2 regions of the Neisseria sp. HMSC03D10 genome follow, and region 2 is predicted to be linked to the other one. Evidence: predicted binding sites of a transcription regulator. Region 2 holds the regulator's gene; the other holds the start of a gene.
What was found. Region 2 encodes sigma-54, which starts transcription at its own class of promoters, with help from an activator protein. Its sites were predicted from a motif close to CTGGCACGCTTCATGCTT; they were not measured.
Positions count from the first base shown of each region.

Region 1 (3,251 bases), on a different contig from region 2:
GGTATGTTCCCAAAACCTTTTTTGCCAAAGCCGATATTCCCTTCCAATCAAATATTGGCTGTACCGTTTAATTTGCCGCCAACGTTCCGAATAAGCCGCATCATTTTCAGGAAGACGCCAAATCGTATGCAGATGGTCAGGCATCAGCACCCATGCCTCAATTTCAAACGGATACCGCTCCCGAACCGTCATTACCGCCTGCCGTAAGGCAGAACGCACCGTTTCATCAGTCAGGATTTTTTGTCGTTTATCAGTAACCACCGTAAAAAAGTAAGTACCGCCCGTTTGATAAAAGCGTCGGTATCGCATGAATTTCCTTTTTTCAATTAGATTTTTGTTTTTCAGAAAGATTTTTGTCGGATACAAGTATCCGACCCACATCAAAACCGAACAATCCATGTAGGTCGGATTCTTGAATCCGACATTCCAATCATTCCCGAATTTTCTCAATGTGTGGACATCGGCTTTTTTGTCGGATACCAGTATCCGACCTACGTCGAAACCGAACAATTTATGTAGGTCGGATTCTCGAATCCGACATTTCAATCATTCCCGAATTTTCGCAAGGTGTGAACATCGGTTTTTCTTGTCGGATACAAGTATCCGACCTACGTCAAAACCCCGCCCAAGGGCGGGGTTTGCTATTCAAGCCGTAATTAGCGGCAAGAAGCAGGCAGGTATTTAGCCTCAATACCACCATTAGCAGGAGCAGCACATTTCCAACCTTTAATACCACCGTTAATCAAAGAAGTGCGTTTGAAACCTGCGGCTGTCATTGGCGTTTTTAAATCAGCATCTGAGTAAGGAGTAAACTCCAAAGTCTTATTACTGCCCAATTGGCTGATGTCTCGAGCCACAACTTTAATTACACCTGTTGATGTTGTATTAACGGATTCTACATACTGACTATGAGGAGTAACCTTCCCACCAGCTGGTGCTGCTGCAGTTTCGCCACAACCAAAACCGTTATCTTTAGCCTCATCAGCAAAACCGGTTTGAGAAGCCTCGGTAATTGCTGTACGGCATTGGGAAGCAGCCAACACAACTTCAGATACTTTGGCGCGTGCAGTGTAGTCTTGGTAAGCCGGCAGGGCAACAGCGGCCAAAATACCAATAATTGCTACGACGATCATCAATTCGATCAGGGTGAAACCTTTTTGGATTGCTTTCATTTAATAAACTCCAGTTTAAAAAGTGTTGTGAATAAAAATGTTTGTTGTTAAAAAATCTGTAATGTGTTTGGCTCTGCTTGTTTATGAGTAAAACCATTAAGTAGAAGGAATATACAGCTTCCCGGTTCGGGCTTCGTTGCTTCGTTGCTTCGTTCCCCTTGCCGGACGTAATGTATCAAGCAGGGGATGTGCCAAGTCTGGATTTTTTTGGATTTTTTGTGAAAATATTTTGTAATTTTATGTTTTTAATAGGTTTAAATTTGTTTTGAAGGATTTTTCAGGCAGATTTTGGCTTTTTTATGACGTGGGATTTTTTTGGGGGATATGACGTGTTTTGTCATTTTTGAGAAGAAAAGGGAAACGTTTTATGTCATATGACGCATTTCGTCACTTTTATACCTATTTTAATAATATTGAAATGGATTTGATAAACGGTATCGTTTTTAGATAAGCGGTATTTTGAAGTTTTATATATTTTTAATATGATGATTTTATGTTATTTTTTTATACAAATTTGATAGACGGATTTTAATTCGGATAAACGGTAATTTTCAAAATCGAATTATAGATATTTAGTTTATTTTTGAACGTTTGATTTGACTAAAAACGTCGTCTGAAAATATGGCGGGTTTCGCCGGTAAAACATAAACGCCCTGCCGAGACCAATATCTCCGCAAACCGCATCCGTAGGCAAAGTCCATACTGCGGTAATCGTTGAATATTTCTGAAAATCAAAGGTCTGGATTCCCGCCTGTGCGGGAATGACGGCGAAGCAGGCAGGGATATGGGGAGTTTTTTCAGACGACTTGCGGGGATCTGCAAGCGGTTGCCGTAGCGTGGGCTTTGCCCGCGAGAATATATAGAGACCCGCCGCAACTGATATTTCTACAGACCGTATCCGTGGGCAAAGCCTACGCTACAGTAATCATTGAATATTTCCGAAAGCCGAAGGTCTGGATTCCCGCCTGTGCGGGAATGACGGCGCACTAGGTAAAAATGGCGGGATCGTTTTTCAGACGACCTCACACGCCCAAATACCCTTCCCTGCTGGCAAGCCACCTTGCCAGATGCGCTTCGACGATTTCGGGGTTTTGTTCAATCAGCATCGGGGCGATTTCGCGCGCCTGTTCCAAGAGGTGTAGGTCTTCTTCGAGGTTGGCGAAACGCAGCATGGGGACGCCGCTTTGGCGCGCACCGAGAAATTCGCCGGGGCCGCGGATGTTGAGGTCTTGGCGGGCGATTTCAAAGCCGTCGGTGTGTTCGTAGATGACTTTCAGCCGCGCTTTGGCGAGTTCGCTCAAGGGTTCGGCAAACAGGAGGACACACACGCTTTCTGCCGCGCCGCGCCCTACCCGCCCGCGTAATTGGTGCAGCTGCGCCAAGCCCATGCGCTCGGCGTGTTCGATCACCATCAGGGCGGCGTTGGGCACATCTACGCCGACTTCGATGACGGTGGTGGCGACCAAGACGTTCAGACGGCCTGCGGCAAACTGAGCCATGACTTCGGCTTTTTCGGCGGCTTTCATGCGCCCGTGTACCAAGCCGATGTTGAGTTCGGGCAAGGCTGCCTGGAGCTGGGCTAGGGTTTCGGTGGCGGTTTGCAGTTGCAGGGTTTCGCTTTCTTCAATCAGCGGGCAGACCCAGTATGCCTGCTGCCCTTTGCGGCAGATGTTGAGGACGAAGCCTTCGACTTCGGCGCGGCGGACGTTGTTGACGAGGCGGGTTTTAATCGGGGTGCGCCCGGGCGGCAATTCGTCGATGACGGACACGTCCAAGTCGGCGAAAAAACTCATGGCGAGCGTGCGCGGGATGGGTGTGGCGGACATCATCAGCTGGTGGACATCGCGCCCTTTGTTTTTGAGGGCGAGGCGTTGGGCGACGCCGAAGCGGTGTTGTTCGTCCACAATCACCAAGCCCAGATTTTGGAACTCGACGTCGTCTGAAAACAGGGCGTGCGTGCCGACGGCGATTTTGACGGTGCCGTCGGCGAGTTTGGCTTTGGCTTCGTCTTTGGCTTTTTTGCGCTGGCTGCCGGAGAGCCAGACGACTTCGAGTCCTAACGGTTCGAGCCATTGTTTG
Region 1 is NZ_KV789591.1:8,464-11,714, reverse strand. It holds gene HMPREF3066_RS09425 (REP-associated tyrosine transposase) at 1-309, opposite strand, end outside; gene HMPREF3066_RS09420 (pilin) at 657-1,172, opposite strand; gene recG (ATP-dependent DNA helicase RecG) at 2,195-3,251, opposite strand, start outside.
Region 1: a site for sigma-54 is predicted at 1,350-1,367, ahead of HMPREF3066_RS09420 (pilin). Genes of this name have one in related genera too.

Region 2 (3,251 bases):
AATCCGCCGCCAAATCCGGCAGGGTCAGCGTCGTCATCCAACCGTCCAGCACCCAAAAAACCAAATAACCAATATCTGACAACACAAAAGGTCGTCTGAAAACCAAAGCAGCAAAAAAACCAAACAACATTTTCAGACGACCTCCGAACCAAGAGTCATTTATGAGCGAAAACACCAGCCGCCTCGTCGTTCAAAACCTGCAAAAAAGTTTCAAAAAACGCCAAGTCGTCAAAAGCTTCTCCCTCGAAATCGAAAGCGGCGAAGTCATCGGCCTGCTCGGCCCCAACGGCGCAGGCAAAACCACCAGCTTTTACATGATCGTCGGACTCATCGCCGCCGACGCAGGCAGCGTTACCCTCGACGGACAAGAACTGCGCCACCTGCCCATACACGAACGCGCCCGCCTCGGCGTTGGCTACCTGCCCCAAGAAGCCTCGATTTTCCGCAAAATGACCGTCGAACAAAACATCCGCGCCATTTTAGAAATCAGCACCAAAGACAAAAGCCGCATCGACGGCGAAGTCGAAAAACTGCTTGCCGACCTCAACATCGGCCACCTGCGCCACAATCCTGCCCCCTCCCTGTCCGGCGGCGAACGCCGACGCGTCGAAATCGCCCGCGTACTCGCCATGCAGCCGCGCTTCATCCTCTTGGACGAACCCTTCGCCGGCGTAGACCCCATTGCCGTCATCGACATCCAAAAAATCATCGACTTCCTCAAATCGCGCGGCATCGGCGTACTCATTACCGACCACAACGTACGCGAAACCCTCAGTATCTGCGACAGAGCCTACATCATCAGCGACGGCACCGTCCTCGCCTCCGGCAAGCCGGACGACTTGGTCAACAACGAACAAGTCCGCTCCGTCTATCTCGGCGAAAACTTCAAATACTGATTTCAAATACTGACCATGACAAACCGCACAATCAATTGTGCGGTTTTTTTAAATGACGAAACCACCCAAAGTAAGTTGACGCATGAAGTGTAAAGTGTTGAAATACACATATCGAATAAAAAACAGCGTTCCCCAAAACGCCAAACACACCATAAAACCTTTTCAGACGACCTCTTTGCCATCGAACCAAACCCGAGGACAAATGCCGTCCGAAATATAAAAAACAATCAACATACATTGCACCATGACCTTACTCGGCCTCAAACTCAGGCAGACCCAACAACTCAATCAACGTCTGCAACAATCCCTGCGCATCCTGCAAATGTCCGGCATCGAACTCGAACGCGAGGTCGAAGACTGGTTGCAGGACAATCCCCTGCTCGAACGTCCCGAAACCGACGAATTTGCCGACGCAGAGTTCAATCACGGCACCACCATACCGCGCAGCAACCACCTCGGCGGCGACGATGCCGAAGACGCGTGGCTCAACATCGCCAAAGAAGAAGATTTCAACCAATACCTGCACTCCCAAGTGTGCGAACACCCCCTTTCCGACAAAGAAGCCGCCTACGTCCACATCCTTATCGACTTCCTGGACGACCAAGGCTATTTCACCGACAGCATTCAAGACCTTATCGACAACACACCCTTGGAATGGATGCTGGACGAAGACGAACTGCAAAACGCCCTCGACCTTTTGCAGACCTTCGACCCGCCCGGCGTTGCCGCCGCCGACCTGACCGAATCCCTGATGCTCCAACTCATGCGCCTGCCCGCCAGCCCCGCGCGTCAGGCGGCCGCCCACCTCATCCAAAGTTCGCTGCACGATTTGGGCAAAAACCGCAAACAAAACATCATCCGCTTCCGCAAACTCTTTCCCGAAATCGACAGCGAAACCATAGAAGCCGCACTCGACATCATCGCCACGCTCAACCCCTACCCCGCCTACGGTTTCGCCTCCTCCGAACCGACCGCTTACATCCAGCCCGACGTTTGGGTCAAAGAAGGCAAAGACGGCTGGAAAGTCATCGGCAACGAAGCTGCCTGGCCCAAACTGCAACTCAACCGCGAATACTGTGAACTCATGAAATCCGCAGAAGACGGCGCACCCGAGTGGAAAGAAAAAATCAACGAAGCCAAGCAGCGCATCGACTCCCTCGAACTGCGCAAAAGCACCGTCATCCGCCTTGCCGAATACATCGTCAAAAATCAGGAAGACTTCTTCATCTTCGGCGAAATCGGACTCGCACCCATGCTTATGAAAGACGCCGCCGCCGAATTGGGGCTTGCCGAAAGCACCATTTCGCGCGCCGCCAACCAAAAATATTTGTCTTGCCCGCGCGGACTATTTGCGTTACGCTATTTCTTCACACAGGCAGTCAATTCCGAAGGCGACAAAGAAGGCCTGAGCCAAGGCGCGATTAAAGCCGTTTTGGGGCAGATTATCGAAAACGAAGACAGCAGCAAACCCCATTCCGACGAAACCCTTGTCCGCCTCCTCAAACAACAGGGCATAGACATCGCCCGCCGCACCGTCGCCAAATACAGGGAATCGCTCGACATCCCGCCGGCACACAAACGCAAACTTACCGAATGACAGTTTTAAACCGCAGTTTTCCCGTTCCGTTTCTGACGGACTGAACCCCACCGAAGGAGCTGTATTATGAATCTGAAAATCACCGGTCTGAATTTCGACGTTACCGAGGCCATCAAAAACTACGTTTCCGAAAAATTGGAACGCATCAACCGCCACGCAGCCAACGCCATTTCCGTTACCATCACCCTTTCTGTGGAAAAACTCAATCAACAGGCTGAAGCAGACATCCATCTGGCGGGCAAAGACCTCCACGTCGAGGCCGTTGAACAAGATATGTACGCCGCCATTGATGTTCTGATGGACAAGCTCGACCGTGCGGTGCTGAAACATAAAGAAAAAAGCGGCGATGTCCGCAACACGGTAAAACCTGCCGCAGAATAGTTCACAATCCTAAAGGTCGTCTGAAAACCTATTTTCAGACGACCTTTACATTAAATTTCCTTTTGCGGTACCAACCCGCACATCACCCCATTTCATCAACCCGCTTCTGAGTTTCTTACCCATAGTGGATTGAATTTAATAGAACACGGCAAAGCCGCCCCATTCCATTAAAACCCATCCACATATGACCCAAAATCCAACACATCCCACCTCAATGCCTTATCCCGCCACCCGCCCACTTGCATGAAAACGGAATGAAAGATAACATTCCCCTCCTTGCAGCTGGGATAAAATATATGTTGCAATCGCCGGGCAGTCGGGTAAAGGTGCAAAATGATTCTACACAGCGTCACCGCTTTAACATTCAGCACATTTTA
Region 2 is NZ_KV789507.1:1,863-5,113, forward strand. It holds gene lptA (lipopolysaccharide transport periplasmic protein LptA) at 1-68, shown strand, start outside; gene lptB (LPS export ABC transporter ATP-binding protein) at 162-896, shown strand; gene rpoN (RNA polymerase factor sigma-54) at 1,141-2,493, shown strand; gene hpf (ribosome hibernation-promoting factor, HPF/YfiA family) at 2,560-2,874, shown strand.